3 regions of the Streptomyces kaniharaensis genome follow, and region 3 is predicted to be linked to each of the others. Evidence: riboswitches for the same ligand, from Rfam matches in the RefSeq annotation. Region 3 holds a riboswitch; each other region holds the start of a gene.
The links. Region 3 has a riboswitch for cyclic di-AMP ahead of F7Q99_RS43230 (transglycosylase family protein). Riboswitches for the same ligand answer to the same signal wherever they lie in the genome.
Positions count from the first base shown of each region.

Region 1: another riboswitch for cyclic di-AMP. It lies ahead of F7Q99_RS11720 (M23 family metallopeptidase); the one in region 3 lies ahead of F7Q99_RS43230 (transglycosylase family protein).
Region 2: another riboswitch for cyclic di-AMP. It lies ahead of F7Q99_RS06210 (NlpC/P60 family protein); the one in region 3 lies ahead of F7Q99_RS43230 (transglycosylase family protein).

Region 1 is NZ_WBOF01000001.1:2,574,274-2,581,318, reverse strand. Features, by position in the region: gene F7Q99_RS11740 (SpoIIE family protein phosphatase) at 1-465, opposite strand, end outside; gene F7Q99_RS11735 (TetR/AcrR family transcriptional regulator) at 1,022-1,594, opposite strand; gene F7Q99_RS11730 (alpha/beta fold hydrolase) at 1,633-2,460, opposite strand; gene F7Q99_RS11725 (YiaA/YiaB family inner membrane protein) at 2,583-2,873, opposite strand; cyclic di-AMP (ydaO/yuaA leader) riboswitch at 3,117-3,275, shown strand; gene F7Q99_RS11720 (M23 family metallopeptidase) at 3,288-4,133, shown strand; gene F7Q99_RS11715 (hypothetical protein) at 4,210-5,094, opposite strand; gene F7Q99_RS11710 (GNAT family N-acetyltransferase) at 5,137-5,709, shown strand; gene F7Q99_RS11705 (sensor domain-containing protein) at 5,866-6,606, shown strand; gene F7Q99_RS11700 (hypothetical protein) at 6,689-7,045, shown strand, end outside.
Region 2 is NZ_WBOF01000001.1:1,356,416-1,363,460, reverse strand. Features, by position in the region: gene F7Q99_RS06220 (NYN domain-containing protein) at 1-891, shown strand, start outside; gene F7Q99_RS06215 (C40 family peptidase) at 1,102-2,139, shown strand; cyclic di-AMP (ydaO/yuaA leader) riboswitch at 2,470-2,623, shown strand; gene F7Q99_RS06210 (NlpC/P60 family protein) at 2,634-3,767, shown strand; gene F7Q99_RS06205 (C40 family peptidase) at 3,996-5,039, shown strand; gene F7Q99_RS06200 (hypothetical protein) at 5,189-6,220, shown strand; gene F7Q99_RS06195 (glycosyltransferase family 87 protein) at 6,217-7,045, opposite strand, start outside.
Region 3 is NZ_WBOF01000001.1:5,421,334-5,428,378, forward strand. Features, by position in the region: gene F7Q99_RS24235 (LacI family DNA-binding transcriptional regulator) at 1-347, shown strand, start outside; gene F7Q99_RS24240 (IS30 family transposase) at 535-1,677, shown strand; gene F7Q99_RS24245 (hypothetical protein) at 1,761-1,961, opposite strand; gene F7Q99_RS43230 (transglycosylase family protein) at 2,222-3,514, opposite strand; cyclic di-AMP (ydaO/yuaA leader) riboswitch at 3,501-3,662, opposite strand; partial or broken gene F7Q99_RS24255 (hypothetical protein) at 4,200-5,064, opposite strand; gene F7Q99_RS24260 (DUF397 domain-containing protein) at 5,624-5,905, shown strand; gene F7Q99_RS24265 (ATP-binding protein) at 6,127-6,651, opposite strand.

The sequences.
Region 1 (7,045 bases), 2.8 Mb from region 3:
AGCGACCGCGCTGTCGAAGTGCCAGTCCAGCAGGCGGTCCGGCAACCGGGCGAGGGTCCGGTTGTGCTCTGCCAGCTCCAGCAGCATCGAATCCCCCTGGGTGCCGCGCAGGCCCAGCCGGTGCCGGAACCGGTTGGCCACCAGCACCGTCGCCCCCGTCGCGATCAGCACCACCGTCACCCCGACCCGCACCGCGTGCGGATCCTGCACCACGGCCCCCAGCAGGCTGCCCGCCAGCGCCGCACACACCAGCACCAGCAGCCGCCCGCGCGGCAGCACCATCCCGCCGACCACCAGCGGCAGCACCAGCGCCGACGGCGGCCAGCTGTAGGGGAGCGCTATCGGCAGCACGCTGAGCACCACCGTCAGCGCCAGCATCACCACCAGCGCGCCCCGCCCGGCCCGCGCATCCCCGTCCAGCACCCGCCGATACCAGCGCCGCACCCTCGCTATCAGTGCGGGCACCTGGACCTCCGCGAAACGGTGGGCGGTCCCCGGTCATGACCACCAGCCAGCGCGGCCACACTAACCCCTCCACTCCCACCCTCCTCCTCCACACCCCCTCCCCCAGCCCCAGAAGCCGACATCTCCGACTCCCCGAACGCCCGTGGCCCTCGTGGCACCCGCAGAAACGTTTCCTCACTTCCACGCCCGAGGCATGCCGCCCGCCCCCGCACGAGAAGTCGACAGCTCCGACTTCCTGCGTCTGGCTCGCCCTCTTCTCCCCACGCCCATTGGCCCCAGTGGCGCCTCCCGCCCGCGCTTTCTCAGGAGCCAGCAGAAACGATTCCCCGGCCCTGGCATCTCCGGCCTGTCGCACCAGAAGTCGGCGGGGCCGACTTCTCGCGCTGGGCCGTGGCCCGGTCGACGATGCAGCCAGGCCCCGGGGCCGTTCGCCCCGAGCGACTTCGCCGGCGAGTCGCCCGTCCGACTTTCGTGCCGGCCGTTGGGCGGCGCTGGCACCCACTGTTCGAGGTGGCCTTCGGCGCAGGAAGTCGGCGGGGTCGACTTCCTGCGCGCCTCAGTTGGGTTTGGGCCAGGTGTGGAGGCCGCTGGTGAGGGTGGTGATGAGGCGGTCCTGGGTGGTGGTCAGGTCTTCGGCGAGTCGGAAGGCGCCGGCGATGGAGAGGGAGGCGAAGCCGTGGGCGAGGGAGCGGACGGTCCGCGCGGCGTGGATGGCCTCGGAGCCTTCGAGGCCGTACTCCCGCAGGACCGCGACGATCACCCCGACCAGCCGGGCCGCGGCCTGGCTGAGGTCGTCGTCGGGCTGCGGCGCCTGCGGGAGGGCGTTGTAGCGGTGCGGGTACTCGGTGGCGTACGCGTGGTAGGCGCGGAGGAGGGCGGTGACGGCGTCGTCCCCGCTGCGGCCGACGGCGGCGTCGGCGAGGCGGGCGCCCAGTTCCTCGGTGACCCGGACCGCTATGAGCCGTCGCAGTTCGGCGAGGCCGCCGCTGACGTGCTTGTACAGCGAGGGGGTGGCGACGCCCGCCCGGGCGGCGACGGCGGCGAGGGTGAGTCCGTCGGGGCCCTGCTCGTCGATGAGGGCGAGGGCGTGGTCGACGACCTGCTCGGGCGTCAGTCCGACTCGGGGCATGGTTCGGTCTCTCCGTGAGGTGTGGCGGCGGCCGGCGATCAGGCGGTTTCGGCGAGGAAGGCCAGCAGGGCGTCGGCGGTGGCCCGCGGGTTGTCGGCCATCGGGTAGTGCCCCGATCCCTCGATCATCACCTTCCGGGCGTTGAGCGCCGCGGCCTGCCGGTCGGCGACGGCCTCCGGCTTCGGGAAGTCGGGGTCCTTGCTCCCCATGACGACCAGCGCCGGGCACCGCACGGCGGCCGTCCAGCCGACCGGCGCGGCGTCGCCGCTGACGTGGCCGCGGGTGGCGGTCTTCCTGCCCGGGGTGCGCATCGCGGCGACCAGCCCGTTCACGTATGCGTCGAAGTCGGCGGGCCTGGCGCCCGGGTAGGCGAGCTTGCGCTGGTAGAAGCCCCAGAAGGCGGGCCAGTGGACGAGCATGGTGCCCATGACGCGGACGACGCCGCGCATGAGGGCGTTCTGCGGGGGGTTCTCGACGAAGGAGTCGAGCAGGACGATCCCGGCGACCCGCTCGGGGGCGTCTCCCGCGACCTTGACGACGGTCGCGCCGGTGTACGAGCTGCCGACCAGAACGGCGCGCTCGATGCCGAGGTGGTCGAGCAGTGCGAGGACGTCGGTGGCGATGGCGGCCGGGGTGTAGTCGTCCCAGACGATCGAGGACTCGCCGAAGCCGCGCAGGTCCATGGTGATGACGCGACGGCCGGCGGCGGTGAGCAGGGGGCGGAGGTGCCGGTACGCGGCCCGGGTGTCGAGCATCCCCGGGAGCAGGACGACGGGGGCGCCGTCGCCCTGCCGGGTGTCGTCGAAGGCCAGTCGGCCGCCGGGGACGTCGAGGAACTGGGTGCTCGGGGCGGGGGTGCCGTTCATGGTGGGCCTCCTCGGTCCGCTGCTGCGGGGCATCGGCGTTGCTGCCGATAGCCATAAAGCTAAGGCTAATAGCCTTAGCCGTCAAGGCCTCTCCTCGAGCGCCCTCAGGCCCCCGACCGCCCTCAGGCCCCCTCGACCTTGAACGGGTCGTGCTCGCTGAGCAGCTTCTCCAGCCGGGCCTGGTCCACCCGGGTGACGATCTCGTTGGACTCCTGCCGGTCGCGGATCACCTTGGCGAGCGTGAACGAGGAGGTGACGGTGTAGAGCAGGCCGAGCGCGAGGAATGCCCGGGTCCAGGCCCCGACCGGCAGGTAGGCGATTCCGACGGCGAGGGCGGTGCCGGACAGGGCGAAGGAGAGCACGGCCTGGACGTAGTACGCGGCCGTGGTGTGTGACTGCATCGGTGCGTTCATGGCGTCAGGATGGTGGCGGTCCGGCCGGCCGCACATGAGTAGAAGTACTCAGATGGCGGTTCGTTCGTTGACGTCCGATCACACTAGTGGTGTCAGGGGTGGTCAAGGGCGGCAAATCGGCCATAGAGTGCAAGCCGCCCGAGCTGTCACCGGCCGTCCCTGGCGGATGGCTTGGAATCAGGGGCTCCTAGGATTAACGTTTGATAACGCAGCGCGGTCGTCAACGCCGTATCCAGACGGCACCGTGCGCCGTCGCCTAATCCCGCCGGCCGGCCTCCGGGCAGGCCAGGGAGCCGGGGAACCACCTTCCCTGGGGTGAATCGGCAGGGCTCCGGCCCGGCCGTAGGAGACCTTCCTGCTCCGAACCCGTCAGCTAACCCGGTAGGCGCGAAGGAAGGAAAGGAGCGCGCCTCCGTGGCGTCGACGCACACCCCGGCACACCCCGCCGGCCCCGCAGCCGGTACCCAGCTCCTGGATCAACCCCGCCCGGCCGAAAGCGAGTTCGCCGGCCCGGAGGCCGAGGTCAACCGGCACCGGATGCCGCGTCAGACCCGCGGCACCGCCCCGCTGCTCGGCGTCACCGCCGTCGCCGCCACCCTGGGCGCCACCGGCTTCACCTCCGCCACCCCGGCCGCCGCGCCCGCCATCGAGGCCCCGGACGAGACCCCGGTCGGCCTCTCCGCCGACCCCGGCCTCGCGCTCGCCGCCCGCATCCAGCAGCAGGCCGACAGCCAGCGCACCGCCGCCGAGGAGAGCGCCCGCGTGCAGGCCGCGCAGGAGGCGGAGGCCAAGGCCGCCGCCAAGGGGGCCGAGGCCAGGAAGGCCGCCGCCGAGGAGGCCGACAAGGCCGAGAAGGCCAAGGCCGCCGCCCTCACCCTGCCGGTGCGCGACTACAACCTCTCCGCCCATTACGGCCAGAGCGCCCGCTACTGGGCCCACCTGCACACCGGCCTGGACTTCGCCGCCGACACCGGCACCGCGGTCCTCGCGGTCGGCCAGGGCACCATCACCTCGGCCGGCTGGGCCGGTTCGTACGGCTACCGGATCGTCGAGACGCTGCCCGACGGCACCGAGATCTGGTACTGCCACCTCTCCTCGATCATCAAGGGCACCGGCCAGGTCGCCTCCGGCCAGCAGATCGGCAAGGTCGGCGCCACCGGCAACGTCACCGGCCCGCACCTGCACCTGGAGGTCCGCCCGGGCGGCGGCGCCCCGGTCGACCCGGAGACCTGGCTCCAGCAGCACGGCCTCAACCCCTGACGCACCCCCTGACACACCGCAAGAGGCCCTGACGCATCCCGAGAGGCCCCGGCCACCAGGCCGGGGCCTGCTCGCGTCACTCCTCCGCGGGCCCCTCCGGGAGCTGCGCCAGGTACGCGTCGATCTCCGCCTGCCCCGGCTCGGGCGCGAGCTCCGGGAACTCCGCCACCAGCAACCGCGGCAGCCCGGGCACCGTCCACTCGCCGTACAGCGCGAGCGCCTCCTCCGCCGCCGCCTCCTCGAACTCCCCAAAGTCACCGGCCAGTTCGTCCGGCATCGGCCGACCCAGCGCGGTCAGCTCGGCCAGGTTGCGGTAGCTGCGCCGCATCAGGCCCTGCTCCAGCAGCAGCCGCGCGCCGTCCGTGGCCATGCCGACCGAGAGCACCCGGGCCGGGCCCCAGCCCTGCTCGTCCGGGTCGTCCAGCCACCCGGCCGGCACCAGCGCGGCGAACGCGGCCAGCCGTTCCTCCTCCGCCAGCTCCCGGAAACCGGCCAGCCAGTCCCGCACCGCCGCCTCGTCCGCGACGTCCACCCCGTGCGCGTGCAGCAGCAGCGCGTACAGCCGGGGCCAGGTCACCAGGTCGGCCCGGCGCAGCAGCCCCGCCGCGACCTCGCCCTGCCACTCGGCCTCGGCGTGCAGCCGCTGCTGGCGCTTGGCGTTGAGCCGCTTGGCCGCGCGCTGGTGGTCGATCAGCAGGCGCACGGCCGCGCCGTACGCCAGCGGGTCCTCGTCCGGGGCGGGCTGGACGTACAGGTAGAGCCGCTCGTACAGGAGGTGCTCCACCGCGTCGGAGGTCAGCTCGGGCCAGCCGTCGTGCATCCTGCCCTCGCCCAGCTCCAGCAGCGCCAGCACCGCGCGCAGCGGCGCCTCGGCCACCGGGGTGCGGCCCTCCGCCGCCGCCCAGGCGAGCAGGTCGGCGGCCTTGGTGCGCGGGGCGAGCCGCAGGTCGTCGTCGTTCATAGCCCGAACGGTAACCGCTGGCCGGGGGTAGGGTCGGCAACCATGGTCCCCGTACGACTCGTCGGCCCCAGGCTGGCCATCCGCGAGTACCACCACACCCCGGGCGACGTGGACGCGCTGCACGCGCTGTTCGGCGACCCGGAGGTCACCCGGTACCTCCCCTTCGGACCGCGCGACCGCGAGACCTGCGCGGACCAGATCGCCCTCTACCTGGAGGAGGCCATGGCGGAGGAGCGGGACACCTACCGGCTCGCCGTCATCCGGCGCGCCGACGCCGACGATCCGGCGGACGCCGCCCCGGTCGCCCACGCCTCCCTCACCCTCGGCGCGTACCGGTCCGCCACCCTCGGGTACGTGCTGTGCCGCGACGTCTGGGGTCTCGGCTACGCGGGCGAGATCGTCGCGCTGCTGTGCGACCTCGCCTTCGGCTCCCTCGGCGTGCACCGGCTGGCCGCCCGGGTGGACGTCGACAACGCGGCCTCCGCCAGGGTGCTCACCAAGCGGGGATTCCGGCTGGAGGGGCGGATCCGGCACGACCTCCTCAAGGACGGCGTCTGGTCCGACTCGTACCTGTACTCGCTGCTCGCCGACGAGTGGCCGCAGACGGGTCGTTGAGCCCGGGAGGTAGTCGACCCCGGTTGGGCCGTCGATCCCGGGAGGGGGTTAACCCCACCCCCGATCCGCCAGGCCTCCGGATACTGCCCGACCCGCTGCCCGACGAGACTGAAGAAGTCAGCAACTGGGAACGGACACCAGACAGGGGCCGGGTACATGAGCAGCAGCCGAACCATGCAGGACCTCGCGCAGGACGTCCTCGGCGGCCACGGCGACGGCCTCAGCACCGCCCGGGTCCGCCGGTCGGAGGAGCCGCCGCCGTTCTGGCGGGCGCCGTTCTCCGCGCACCACTACCGCGAGGTCGGCTATGTGCTCACGGGCCTGCCGGTGGCGGTCGTCGGCTTCTCCGTCGCGATCACGCTCTTCTCGCTGGGCCTCGGCACCTTCGTCACCGTGCTCGGCCTGCCCGTGCTGGCCGGGCTGACGGCCGCCGCCCGCGGCTTCGGCCGGCTGGAGCGGGCCCGTGTCCGGAGCATGCTGGCCCTGGACGTGCCCGGCCCCGCGCCGGTGCGGCAGGTCCGGCCGGGCACCTGGGGTGCGATCACCGCGCGGATGGCGGACGCGGCCGGGTGGAAGGCCGTGCTGTACCAGGTGCTGATGTTCCCGTGGGCGGTGCTCGGCTTCGTGCTGACCGTCGTGTTCCAGCTGCTCGGTTGGGCGATGCTGCTCTACCCGCTGTACCACTGGGTCTTCCCGACGTACGTCTCCTGGCCCGGCTACCGCGTGTTCGACTACTGGGACAGCGGGAACGTGGAGCACGTCTACTACATCCAGGGCACCGGGCAGATCGCCGCGTTGTCGGTGGCCGGCCTGCTGATCGTCCTGCTCGGTGCGCAGCTGGTCCGCGGCCTGACCAACGTCAACCGGGCGGCCGCCCAGGGCCTGCTCGGCCGCTGAACCCGGCGTACGGCGACGGCCCCGCCCCTGCTCCGGACCCGGTCCGGATGCGGGCGGGGCCGGCCCGTGTTCGGATGGCCAGGTGGCCGACGACACCCTCGCCGTGGAACCGGGCCTCCTGGTCACCTCCCGCCCGCTGGACGAGTACTGCGGGCTCTTCGGCCTCACCCGCGCCGCGCTCGCCGCCCTGCCCGGCCCGGTGCTCGACTGCCCGGGCGGCGCGGCCGGGCTGCCCGCCGAGGCCCGCACGCTCGGCTGCCACGTGATCGCCGCCGACCCGGCCTACGCCCTGCCTCCGTCCGAGGTCGCCGCCCAAGCACGGGCCGCCCGGGCGGTGATGGCCTCCGCGATGGCCGCCCGCCCCGAGTTGTACCCGCCCGCCCGGCGCCGCCCGTACGACCGCTACCTGCGCAGCTGGGACCGCGCCCGTCGGCTGTAC
Region 2 (7,045 bases), 4.1 Mb from region 3:
CAGGCCGAGCTGACCGAGGTGCGTGCGGCCGCGCGGGCGGACCTGGACCGGCAGCGGGCCGAGTCGGAGGACGTCCGCCGGGAGGCCGACGCGCTGCGCCGGAAGATGCGGTCGCTGGAGAGCGACACCCGCCGGGCGCAGGCCGAGACCCGCCGGCTGGCCGGGGAGCTGGAGACGCTGCGGGCGCAGGCGGCGGCCGAGCGCAGCGCCGCCGAGAGCGAGGCGCGGCGGCTGCGGCACCGGGTCTCCGAGCTGGAGAACGCCGCCGAGCAGGGCCGCCGGTCGGCTCGCGAGGGGCGCAGCGTCGAGGACATGCGGCTGCGGCTGCTGCTGGACACCGTGCTGCAGTCGGCGCAGGGGCTCCAGCGGGAGCTGGCGCTGCCGGTGTCGCAGATCCGCCCGGCGGACCTGGTGGAGGCGGTGGTGCCGGGTGCGGCCTCGCCGCACGACGTGGCCCGGCGCGGGCTGGCGGAGGACGATCCGGCGCTGCTGGACCAGCTGCTGGCGATCCCGCAGGTGCACCTGGTGGTGGACGGCTACAACGTGACCAAGACCGGCTATCCGACGCTGCCGCTGGAGCAGCAGCGGATCCGGCTGCTGGGCGGGCTGGCGATGCTGGCCCAGCGCACGCAGGCGGAGGTCACCTGTGTGTTCGACGGGCAGGACCTGGACGTGCCGGTCATCATGGCGCCGCCGCGCGGGGTTCGGGTACGGTTCAGCCGGACCGGCGAGACGGCGGACGAGCTGATCCGCCGCCTGGTGCGGGCCGAGCCGCAGGGCCGCCCGGTGGTGGTGGTCTCCACCGACCGGGAGGTGGCGGAGGGCGTGCGGAAGGCCGGCGCGCGCCCCGTCGCCTCGGTGCTGCTGCTGAATCGGCTGGCCCGGCCCTGACCGGGGGTGACCCCCTTCGGATCGGGATGATGCCTGGTCAGAACCCTTTTCGGGGGGATGGGGGGATCTGGTGAAGTCACTCTGAAGGTGTGAGTTCACGCCTTCGAGGGAGTGGCGGAACGCTTAGATCTTCACTAGGGTCTGGCGTCAAACCTATTTTCCGGATTCTCACTCGATCGGGTGAGGCCGATGGAAGAAGGAGCCCGTCCCTTGGCCTCCCACCGCCGTCCCAAGCAGCCGAGCCGCGCGCGGGTCTCCGTGCTCACCGCTGCCGCTGCGACCGCGGTCGCCCTCTCCGCCCAGGTGGCCGCGCACGCCGCGCCGCAGCCGAACAAGTCGGACGTCAAGGCGCAGATCGACCAGCTCCAGCAGGAGCAGGAGCAGGCGGCGGAGAAGTTCAACGGCGCCAAGGAGCGGGCCGACCAGCTGCGCAAGCAGGCCGACCAGCTGCAGGACCAGGTGGCCCGCGGCCAGGAGCAGATGACCCAGCTTCAGGCCGGCCTCGCGGGCGTGGCGGGCGAGCAGTACCGCACCGGCGGCATCGACCCGTCCGTGCAGCTGATGCTCTCCTCCGACCCGGCCGGCTACCTGGACAAGGCCTCCAGCGTGCAGCAGGCCAGCACCAGCGAGGCCGAGGCGCTCAAGGGCCTGCTGGACCAGCAGCGCCGGCTGGACCAGGAGAAGGCCGAGGCCGCCGCGGTGCTCGCCTCGCTCGACGCCACCACCAAGGACCTGAACCAGGCCAAGGCGGACGTCAACCAGAAGCTCAAGGCGGCGCAGGACCTGCTGAACTCGCTCAGCGCCTCCGAGCGCGCCGCGCTGCGCGCCCAGCAGGCGCAGGACGACCGCGCCTCGCGCGGCAGCGACCGGGTCGACCTCAGCAACCTGCCGCCGGCGAGCGGGTACGCGGCCGTGGCCGTCGCCAAGGCGATGAGCAAGCAGGGCTCGCCGTACGTGTGGGGCGCCACCGGGGAGAACACCTTCGACTGCTCGGGCCTGATGGTCTGGGCGTACGGGAAGGCCGGCGTCTCGCTGCCGCGCACCTCGCAGGAGCAGGGCGACGTCGGCACCCGGGTGCCCTCGCTGGACCAGGCCCAGCCGGGCGACCTCGTCATCTACGGCAGCGACCGGCACCACGTCGGGATGTACATCGGCAACGGCATGGTGGTGCACGCGCCGCACACCGGTGACGTGGTCAAGGTGATGAAGGCCGACGCGATGCCGATCAACACCATCCGCCGGGTCTGACGGCCCGACACCGAGGAGTCGTCGCCCCTGTGATCCGCGCCACCTCTGCACGGGGTGGCGCGTTCGCTTCTGTTCGCGCCGTACCCCAATTGGTGATCGGTGATCAGCTTTGCGTACGGCGGCGATCACCATCGGTCATCTTCACAAATGAACTTGGTTCCTCTACCGCTTTTTTTCTGACAAGGATTTGAACGGATCACGGTTCAGTTACTAGGGTCGTGCCCCGAACCACCGCACTGTCGATCACCCAGCCAGGGTGGCGGCGGTGGTTTCCGTCGAGTTCGTGAAGCAGCGGGGCAGGTCGAAGCGCCTGTCCGACGGGGAGCCCAGTGGTCGGGGGAGCTGTGGAACGGAGCCGGGGAACCACGTTCCTCCGGGGTGAATCGGCGCCAGGTCGGCCGGTGGAACGGCTGTGAGGCGTCGTAGGGCATGCTTCCGGCCCGAACCCGTCAGCTCACCCGGTAGGCGGACCTAGGAAGAAGGAGCCCGCCTTCGTGGCGTCCCATCGTCGTCCCAAGCCCGCCAGCCGCACCCGTGTGTCCATCCTGACCGGTGTCGCCGCTGCAACCGTCGCCCTCTCCGCGCAGTCCGGTGCCCACGCCGACCCGGCGCCGACCAAGGACCAGGTCAAGGAGCAGGTCGACCAGCTCAACGAGCAGGCCGAGGTCGCGACGGAGAAGTTCAACGCCGCCCAGGCCAAGCAGCAGGAGCTGCAGAAGCAGGTCGGCAGCCTGCAGGACCAGGTGGCGCGCCAGCAGGCGCAGGTGACCGACCTGCAGGGCGGACTCGCCGAGATCGCCGGCGAGCAGTACCGCAACGGGGGCATATCCCCGACCGTCCAGCTGATGTTCTCCGCCAGCCCGGACAACTTCCTCAGCCAGGCCGACGCCCTGAACCAGGCCGGCAGCACCCAGAAGGGTCAGCTGAAGGAGCTCCAGGAGCAGCAGCGCAAGCTCGACCAGGACCGCAACGAGGCCCAGGCCAAGCTCGCCGAGCTGGACACCACCACGCAGCAGCTCAAGACCGCCAAGGAGGAGGTCCAGGGCAAGCTCAGGGCCGCCCAGGACCTGCTCAACACCCTGACCGAGCAGGAGCGCCAGGCGCTCCGCGCGGCCGAGGAGAAGGCCGCCGCCGACGCGAAGGCCAAGGCGGACGCCGCCAAGGCCGCCCAGCAGGCCGCCGACCGCGCCTCCCGCGACAGCACCCGCACCGGCCTGGGCTCGCAGCCGAGCTCCTCGCCGAGCTCCTCGCCGGTCGCCAAGCCGGCCCCCGGCAGCTCGCACGGTGCCGCCGCGCTGTCCTACGCCGCCAGCAAGGTCGGCAGCCCGTACGGCTGGGGCGACACCGGCCCGAACTCCTTCGACTGCTCCGGCCTGATGGTCTGGGCGTTCGACCAGGCCGGCGTGTCGCTGCCGCGCACCTCGCAGGAGCAGGCCCACGCCGGCACCCGGATCGGTACGGACCTCTCCCAGGCCCAGCCCGGCGACCTCCTGATCTTCTTCAGCGACGCCCACCACGTCGGCATCTACGCCGGCAACGGCCAGGTGCTGCACGCGCCGAAGCCGGGCGCCTACGTCCGCTACGAGGCGGTCTCGAACATGCCGCTCTCCGCCATCGTGCGCGTCTGATCCCCCTTCAGGCCCTCGCAGGCCCGGTCTTCCACCACGGAAGGCCGGGCCTGCGGCTTTTCCCCGGACTCGGACTGATGTCCGATTAGATGTCAAATATTCGGGTTGGGAAGGGTTTGGACTCGGTTGCCCGGACTCGCTAACGTCTGCCACCGGACTCCCGCTTCCAGGCCGCCCGCTCCGGTGCGGCGGCGGGGCCGTGCCGCAGGATTTGGAGCCGCCGCCGTCATGCCCGTGCACCGCCGTTCCCAACTGCTCGCCCGTGCGCTGGTACTGACCGCGGCCGCCACCACCGCCCTCGGCGTCACCGCCGGCGGCAGCGCCCACGGCGCCCCCGTGCCGGACGCGCCGAACCGCGGCGACGTCAAGGCGCAGGTCGAGCAGCTGTACAACGAGGCCGAGCAGGCGTCGGAGAAGTACAACGCCGCCCAGGAGGCCCAGCAGCGGCTCCAGGGCGAGACCACCATCCTCCAGGGCGAGATGGCCGTCGCCCAGGACCAGCTCAACCAGCTGCGCGGCGACCTCGCCACGGTGGCCGGCGCCGAGTACCGCGGCGGCGGCATGACCCGGGCCGTCCAGCTGATGCTCGCCACCGACCCGGACGGGTACCTCACCCGGGCCCGCACCCTCGACCAGGCCGCCGAGCGGCAGAACGACACGCTGCACGAGCTGGTCACCCGCCAGCGCCGGCTCGACCAGCGCCGCGCCGAGACCACCGGCAAGCTCGCCGAGCTCGACCAGGCCCGGCGCTCGCTCGCCGACAGCAAGGAGCAGATCCAGCAGCGGCTCGCCAAGGCCCAGAAGCTGCTCAACGGCCTGGGTGCCACCGAGCGGACCCGGATGGCCGCGCAGGACGCCCACGAGGCCGAGCAGCGCGCCACCCGGGGCACCGACCGGCTGGACCTCGGCACCGTCCCGCCGGCCTCCGACCGCGGCGCGGCGGCGCTGGCGGCCGCCGTGAGGATGATCGGATCCCCGTACGTCTACGGATCCGCCGGGCCCCGCACGTTCGACTGCTCCGGTCTGATGTACTACAGCTGGCGGCAGGCGGGAGTGACCCTGCCGCGCACCTCGCAGGCCCAGGCATACGCCGGCCAGCGGGTCAGCCTCTCCGAAGCGCGACCGGGAGACCTCGTGATCTTCTACCGGGACATGCACCACGTCGGCATGTACGCCGGCGGCGGGGTGATCGTGCACGCCCCCTACCCGGGCGCCAAGGTCCGCTACGAGAGCGTCAACGCGATGCCGGTCGCCGGGGTGGTCCGGCTCTGAGCCCGACCCCGGCCGCGATACGGTCCTGCGTCCTCTCCCGCCGCGGCGCGCTGCTGCTCGCGGCCGGCGGGCTGGTCCAGCTGTCCCTGCCGCCCGCCGCCCCCGCGGCGCCCGCCCGGGGCCGCGCGGCGGCGGAAGGGCGCGCCGAGGTGGCGGCGCTGCTGGACGAACGGGCACGGGCCCTGCCCGGCGCGTCCGGGCTGCCGCTCGCCGAGGCCGGCTACCGCAATCTGCTGCTCGCCGCGGACGGCGGTCCGGACCGGCTGACCGTCGCGGCCGACCTGGCCGTCCGGGTCGCCGGGTACGACGAATACCCCACGGTGTACCCGCGCCGCCTCGCGCTGGCACGGGCCGGCGACGGCTGGCGGGTCGAACGGGAGGAGAGCGCGAGCGGGCCCCCGGCGCTCTGGGACCTCGGCACCGGTCGGTCCGCGCAGGGCGCGCACTGCCTGGTGCTGGGCCTGGCCGACGGTCCCGACCCGGCCGGCCTGCTCGCGGTCGGCGACCGGGCCGCCCCCGCGGTCAGCGCGGTCTGGGGCGCCGGCTGGGCAGGCCGCCTGCTGCTCGAACTGCCCGCCACCGAAGCGCAGTTCGCCCGCCTGCTGGAGGCCGACCCGGCCGGCTGGACGGGCATGGCGGCGGTCACCGTGGCCGCCCCCGGTGCACCCCGGCACGCCCCGGCGGACCGGGTGCTGATCAACCCCGAGACGTACGGGCGGCTCAGCGACTTCGGCCGGCAGGCCGTCGTCACCCACGAGGCCACCCACGTCGCGACCCGGGCCGACACCCGCGCCTGGACGCCGCTCTGGCTCTCGGAAGGCGTCGCCGACTGGACGGCCTACCGGGACTGCGGCCGCTCGCCCCGGCAGATCGCCCCCGAGCTGGCCCGTGACGTCGCCGCAGGGAAGCCGCCCACCGCGCTGCCCGCAGACCGCGACTTCACCGCTGGTGCCACCGGCATCGCCCAGGCCTACGAGCAGGCCTGGCTCGCCTGCGAGCTGATCGCCCAGCGCCACGGCCCCGACCGGCTGGTCGGCCTCTACCGGGCGGTCGGCGCGGACGACGGCGCCGGGGAGGACCGGGAGCGCCGGCTGGACCGGCTGCTCCGCGCCGAACTGGGCGTCGGGACGGCCGAGTTCACCAGGCTCTGGCTGGCCGAGGTGGCCACGCTGGCCGGCTAACGACCGGCCGGGGTGTTCGGGCGGTCGATGCCGTCCAGCAGGTCCTGCTCGTAGGCGATGCCCGGGCGCACCGGGTACGCGGCGGCCGCGACCGGCTCGGGCTCGGCCAGCACCACCGTCGGCGGCAGCAGCCGGTCCGGCCCGCGGGTGGAGCGCCAGAGCCGGACGCAGGACAGCACGGTGGCGGCCAGCAGCAGCAGGTTGCGCGCGCTCAGCACGGCGACGGCCGACGGCTCGCTGGCGAGGATCCGGTTGAACATCAGCGGGAACTCGACGAGCGTCAGCGGGCTGGCGAGCAGGATCAGCACCGCCACCGGCCGCTGGCTGGTGCCGTGCACGGTCAGGCAGACCGCCGCGACGCCGATCAGCCACACCACGTACTGCGGGCTGATCACCCGGCTGGTGACGGTGAAGATGAGCAGCGCGGTCAGCGCCGCGTCGTACATCGTGGCGGCGTTGCGGCGCCGGGCGGTGAAGCGCCACAGCAGCAGCCAGACGAAGCCCAGCACGGTGCCGGCGATCATGACCTTGCCGATGACGCCGACCCAGGGGCCGAGCATCTCCGGCGAGCCGTAGTTCATCGTCACCCTGCCGTCCCAGGCGCCCGCGAGCCGGGCGTAGTGCAGCGGCAGCGCGCCGAGCGACTCCACCTCGATGCCGCGCTCCTTCTGGAACGCCAGGAAGTCGAAGGCGCCGTTCATCCCGGCCGCGAGCAGGAAGCCCACCGAGACGGCGGTGGCCGCCGCGAGCGTCCAGGAACGGCGGGTGCGGCGCCCGGAGGGGGTGCCGATCAGGCCGAGCAGCGGCCAGATCTTGATGATCCCG
Region 3 (7,045 bases):
TGTTCAGCGTGGAGGGCGGGCACGCGGCGGCCGGCGCGCTGCTGGACAAGGGGTGCACGGCTATCGTGTGCGGCAGCGACATGATGGCGCTCGGCGCGATCCGGGCGGTGCGCCAGCGCGGGCTGTCGGTGCCGCACGACGTGTCGGTGGTCGGCTTCGACGACTCGCCGCTGATCGCCTTCACCGAGCCGCCGTTGACCACGATCCGCCAGCCGGTCGAGGCGATGGCGACGGCGGCGGTGGACGCGCTGCTGGAGGAGGTCGGCGGGAACGCCGCCCAGCGCGGGGAGTTCATGTTCCAGCCGGAGCTGGTCATGCGCGGGTCCACGGGGGCGTGCGCTCGCTGAGCGCGGGCCGTCGTCGGTGCCGCGGGTTGACGCGGGCTGTTCGAAGGGCCTGGGGAGCGGTCTTGGGTTCTAGGAGTCGTTGCAACACCCCAGTTCAGGGGATGCATTGGACTTCGAGATCCGCAAGGACCGGACGGCCCAGGGGCCTGTGAAGCTGCGCCGGGAACGGGAGGCATACTCCCGGCTCATGCAGCAGGGCTACACGAACACCGAGGCGTGCCGGATCGTCGGCATCGCCCGCCGGACCGGCCAGAAGTGGCGTCACGGCCGCGGAGCCGAGCAGCGGCAGAAGGCGGCACCACCGATTCGCATGGTGGTGCCGCCTTCCGGTGTCTCCCGGTATCTGAGCGAGGACGAGCGGATCCACATCGCCGACCGGCTGCGGGAGAAGGCCACCGTGCGGGCCATCGCCGCGGAGCTGGGCCGCAGTCCGTCCACCATCAGCCGGGAGATCCGCCGCAACCGCACCGAGGGCACTCGCGGGCAGTGGCACTACCGTCCGCACGCCGCCCAGGCCAGGGCGGACGCTCGCCGACCCCGCCCCAAGGCCCGCAAGATCACCGAGAACCCCGAGCTGCACGCCGCCGTCCAGGCGATGCTGGACGAGCAGTGGAGCCCGGAGCAGATCTGCCACGCTCTACGTCGACAGTTCCCCGACCGGCCGGAGATGCACGTGGTCCACGAGACCGTCTACCAGGCGCTCTACGTCCAGGGCCGCGGCGAGCTGCGGCGCGAGCTCGCCGGTGCCCTGCGCTCAGGCCGGGCCCGCCGCAGGCCCCAGCGGCAGGCCAACTGCCGGCGTTCCCGCTTCACCGACCCGATGGTCATGATCAGCGAGCGCCCCGCCGAGGCCGAGGACTGGGCCGTCCCCGGCCACTGGGAGGGCGATCTGATCCTCGGCAAGGAGCACAAGTCCGCGATCGGCACCCTGGTCGAGCGTTCGACCCGCTACGTGATGCTGCTGCACCTGCCCGGCGACCACACCGCCGAGACCGTCCGCGACGCCCTAGTGGCCACCGCCCGGACACTCCCGGTCCAGCTGAAGCGGTCCCTGACCTGGGACCAGGGCAGCGAGATGGCCAGGCACGCGGAGTTCAGCCTGGCCACCGACATCCCGGTCTACTTCTGCGACCCGGCCAGTCCCTGGCAGCGCGGCTCCAACGAGAACACGAACGGCCTGCTGCGGCAGTACTTCCCCAAGGGCACCGACCTGTCGGTCCACACGCCCGAGCACCTGGCCGCCGTCGCCGACCAGCTCAACCGCCGCCCACGCAAAACGCTCGGCTGGGAAACCCCAGCCGAGCGTCTGGCTAAACTCCTCGCGGCCTAGACAACCGACCACGTGTTGCAACGACCACTAGAAACCGCCGGTTGCTCTCCAGGCCCTTCGCCGTGTCCGGTCGGGTTGCCGGCTCAGCCCTCCTGGACCGGCGGGCGGTCGGCGGTGAGCCGCTGGCTGTCGGCGGCGTCGCCGGTACGGGCCTCGGTACGGCGGCCGCGGGCCAGGTAGTCGCGCAGGACCAGTTCGACGGCGTCCTGCGGGTTCTTGGTACCGGAGAGCATCATCGCGTCGATCGCGAGGTTCGCGTCGAGCGTGACGGTGACCAGGGCCATGGTGACTCCTCCTCGGGTGCAGAGCAGCAGCATGCCCGTCGGGCGGAGGTTTGACCACGCGGATAGGCCGAAGCCCCGGGGAGGAGCGACCAGCCCTCTCCCCGGGGCGACCGCTAGCAGACGACAGCTGACAGATAACAGATTTCAACATCTGTTATCTGTCAGCTGTTCGCTGTCATCTGTTAGCCGTCCCTGGCGACCGGTGACCCGTCACCGTCGCCGGTCACCTCGCCCGTGACCACGGCTCCCGCCGACTGTCCTCAGACGCGGCCGGCGAAGTCCGGCGCGAAGTTGGCGATGGTCTGCATCCGCACGCCCGCGCTCGGGTTGGCGGCCTCGACGTACTTGCCGCCGCCGACGTAGATCGCGACGTGGTAGACGCCGGAGTCCTTGCCGTTGTTGGACCAGAACAGCAGGTCACCCGGCTGCAGGCTGTCCAGCGAGACGTGGGTGCTGGCGGCGGCCTGGTCGGCGGCGACGCGCGGGATGTTGACGCCCGCGGCGCGCAGCGCGGCCTGGGTCAGGCCGGAGCAGTCCCAACCACCGTTGCCGGTGCCGCCGTAGACGTAGGCCTGGCCGACCTTCGACTCGGCGAAGGCGACCGCGGCGGCCATGCTGCCGGCGGCGGCCGGAGCCGCGGCCTGCACCTGCGCCTGGGTGGGGGCGGCGGACTTCGCGGCGATGGTCTGGACCTGCGCGGCCGGCTTGGCGGCGGTGGCAGTGGCGGTCTGGCCGGACTGCGAGGAGCGGTTGAACCAGTTGAAGCTCTGGCCGGCGTGGCCGTCCGTGGAGCTCTGGGCGGAGTCGGCGAGGTGCAGACGCTGGCCCGGGTAGATGCGGTCCGCGCCCTCGGTCATGGTGCTGCGGTTGAGGTCGTAGAGCTTCTGCCAGCCGCCCTGGACGTGGTGCTTGTCGGCGATCGCGGACAGCCAGTCGCCGGCGACGACGGTGTAGTCCTGGGCCTGGGCGCTCTGGCTCTTGCCCTGCCAGCTCTGCGACCCGGTGCCCTTGGCCGCGTCGGCGGACGCCTGGGCCTGGGCGGGGGCCTGAGCCGGGGTCTGGGCCTTGGCCGGGGCGGCGGCCGGCTTGGCGGCCGGGGCGGGGGTCTGCGCGGCCGGCTTGGCGGCGGCGGCGGAGGTGTTGACGGCGGCCGGGGCGCCGCCCTTGGTCAGGCCGGCCTGGATGGAGCACACCGGCCAGGCGCCGGGGCCCTGCACGGCGAGCACCTTCTCGGCGATCGCGATCTGCTGGTCCTTGGTGGCCAGGTCGGCGCGCGGGGCGAACGAGGTGCCACCGAACGCGGCCCAGGTGCTGTTGGTGAACTGCAGGCCGCCGTAGAAGCCGTTGCCGGTGTTGATGCTCCAGTTGCCGCTGCTCTCGCACTGGGCGACCTTGTCCCAGGTGGCGACGGTGGCGGCGGAGGCGGTGCCGGAGGTGAGGCAGGGGATCGTGAGACCGATGCCTGCGACGCCGAGGGCGGCGATCGCGCGGCGGGCGCGGTTGGACAGGCGAGTGCCGTTGGTGGGCAGCATGAAGACGCGGTCCTCTCCCACGCCTGCGAGGTGAGCTGTCGGATTCGGGCCGGAGTTGCCCGGCCGCGCGTGGGCGCGGCTTCACCCCTAGCCCTGGACCGTTCCGAGGAATGGTCCGGGGCGACTTACCTGTGGGTCCCCCGCTCCTGCCGTGGTGCGTTTTCGCGCTGCCAGTGCACCCGACGGCAGGACTCGGCGTTGCGGATGAACTGGGTCCGTGTGGTCACGAACGGGGAGCACGTTAAGCAGACTTAAGTTCAAACTGCAAATAGCTGTGACGCGCATCACCGATTGGTGGGAAGTGCCAAAACTGCCGCTCATCATGATCGGAAATGATCGTCTTTCGGGAATCTGCCTGTGGATGCGCACAACTGTCTGTGCTTCAGGAGATGGGTGACGGCGCGTCGAGTCGCGCTCCGGCGTGCGCGCCCGGGAGGCGTCGCGGCGGCGATTCGCCCGCTCCCGTTGTCGAAGAACATCCATGGGCAAACATCGACAGAACGGACATCTAGCGCATTAAGCTCTTAACTCCCGTACGCCGCAAGCCGAAAGGGCCCGGAACGCCACCGTTCCGGGCCCTTTCGGGCTGTGCGTGGGCCTGCTACTCGCCGGCAGTCTCCTCGGCGCCCTGAGCGGCCTCAGCGGCCGCCTCGGCCTCAGCGGCCGCCTCGGCCTCGGCGGCAGCCGCCGCCTCGGCCTCCGCCAGCGCGGCCAGCGCCTCGGGCGACGGGGCCGGCAGCGCGGCGAGGTACGTGGACGCGATCAGCTGGCCCACCGTCGGGTATGCGCCCAGCGGCGCGGCGGACGGGCAGCCGGTCTCCTCGGCGGCCGCGGCGAGCAGCTCGGCGTCCGCCTCTGGGCCGATCACCAGCGGGGCCAGCGCGGGACGCTCCGAGCCGGTCTCCTTGAGGTGCGCGACGGCCGCGGCCACCGAGCCGGGCACGTCGAGCGCGGCGGCGACGACCGGGACGGCCAGCCGGGCGGCCAGCAGCACGCCGGTGATCCCGGCCGCGGCGGCGGCGTCCTCGCCGCCGACGGTGGTCAGCACGACGCCGTCCGCGGCGGTCGCGATGGCGAACAGCCGGGCACGGTCGGCGCGGGCCAGCCCGGCCTCGGACAGGCGCACGTGGACGGCCTCGGCGAGCAGGCGGGTGCGGGCCCAGCGCATCGGTGACCTGGGCGCCGGCCTCGGCGGCGAGCGCGTGAAGCTCGGTCAGGAAGCCGTGCGGGCCGGGTACCAGCGGTACCAGGATCGGCGCGGGCAGGCCGGCCTCGGCGGCCTCGGCCAGCAGCTCGGCGACGGTGTGCTCGTGGCCGCCCTCGTCCTCGTCCGCGTCGCCGGGGAGGTAACCCGCCGCGGTCTGCACGCCGTTCTGCTCACTGCGGACGATCGACAGCAGCTCCTCGACGACCGAGCGGGACTCGGGCCCCGCGGTCGCGGGTACGGCGAGCACCAGGGCCGGGGAACCGGCCGGGATCTCAGGGCGCTCGGGGCGGCGATGGCGCCCCCGCGCACGGGAGCCTGGAGTGCGGACGGGCAATGGCGCGCCCGGAATGGCTGCGGTGCTCATGGCGGAGATCGTAGGACATCGGCCCGTCAGGGCTGCAGTCGGCTGCCGTGCCGGTTTCGCGCGAGCGTGGTGTGCGCGCCGGGCGAGGGGGCCGTACGCACGGGATGATTCACTGCATTCCGGGCATACCTGCCCCAACCCCCGCGCGCCCACCGGTATCTCCTGAAGACGTACCCGGCGAGGGGTTGCGTTGCACCGGCGGCGCGTGAGATGTCTCACAGTCCGAGGCTGAACTGACGGAGCGTCACGAGAGTGCGACTCCCGGCTCTCGAAGATCAACATTCAGCGGGGAGCCGCTCACGGCGGGTCATCGGGAGCCTGCCGATTCAGTCTGCTATGTCCCTTTACGTGTCGTCGGGGAAGGGTCCGTGAAGAGTTCGGGCCGGGTATTGAAAGGCCTCGTGCACCTGCAATGTCTCGTGCTGATGCACGTGCACAGCAGCTATCATCGCGTCAAGTGAGGCGTTGTGCCGGGCTGGTACGGGGCCGGCCCGTTTGTTCGGCGGCTGCCGGGGGCGCCGCGCTGGACCGCAACTCCGGGGCTCTTCGGGAGACTTCTATGCACGACTCGCAGGACACGCACGGCTCGTACGGTTCGTATGGCGAGCACGGCGCGTACAACGGGATGGCCGCAGCCGATCTGACGGGAGTGGTCTGGCAGAAGAGCCTGCACAGCAACTCCCAGGGGAACTGCGTCGAGTTCGCCGCCCTGCCGGGGGGCGACGTGGCGATGCGCAACTCGCGCTTCCCGGACGGTCCGGCGCTCATCTACACCCGGGCCGAGATCGCCGCCATGCTGCTGGGGGTCAAGGACGGGGAGTTCGACCACCTGGCCGTCTGACCGGCCTTCGCTCCGCCATCGGGGGGCCGTCGTGGGTGCCGACACCGCGACGGCCTTTGTCTTTCGGGCTTTCGGGCCCGGTCCTCGGGGCCGGCCTTTCGGGGGTGAGCCGGGGCTGAGGAATGCCCACCGGGGAGTGCCAGGGTCGCAGAGGAGTGCCGGGCCGCCGGGCCCAGGGGGCCTCCCGGGGTCTCCCTCCGCGCGGATGCGCTCGCCCGGTGCTAGGCGGAACGCCGGTGCCGGCCGCCGAGTTCGGGGATCGCCGCCTCCGGTTCGGCCTCGAACAGTGCCCAGACCACCTTGCCGCCGCCCAGCGGGTGCCAGCCCCAGGAGCGGCTGAACGAGTCCACCAGGTGCAGCCCGCGGCCCGATTCGGCCACGAAGTCGGCCTCCCGGGCGACCGGGCCGATGCTGCTCGGGTCGCTGACCGCGCAGACGATCTGGGGCGCACGGTGCACGAGGCTTATTCGGATCGGTAGCCGGCCGTCCGCGCTCGCGTGTGTGGGAAAGTCGTACTCGCCCAGGGCGCCGCCCGACGGGTCGGGCCGTGCGCCGATCGCATGCCGCAGGGCGTTGGTCACCAGCTCCGACGCCACCAGCGCGACATCGTCGAACAACTCCATCAGGCCCCAGCGCTGAAGAGCGGTTCTGGCGAAGTCGCGCGCTGTTCTGACGGCTTCGAAGCGAGGAGCGAGCGTACAGGTGACCACAAGGGGGTCAACCGCCAAAGCCGTACCGGTGCTCATGAAGAGCTCCTCCCATAAGGGGGCGGACACGGCTGGACCCGCCGGGGTCATGCCGGTCACCTCCGACTCGCTCGGCCGCACGGCCCCCGCGACCAGGCGCGCGCGCACAAACGCCCGGTGGCGCGGGGGGCGCTGCCGGGCTGGTGCACGGAGTCGCGCGTGGGGTCGACGCGGAGCCCGCGGGATTGCCAGGGGTGTGCAGGTGCACGTGCACCATGGTCCTCTGCGCTCACTGCAGATGCAAGAGTCGATTCACGTGCAGTCGCACTATTGGCATATGCAAGCGCCGGATGCACGTGCATCCTGGTGTGTGGAGTGCAGAACTGATAGGAACATCCGTCAGTATCGGCACCGTGAGCGCTCAACTGATGGCAGACTGTGCGCTGTTTGCCCT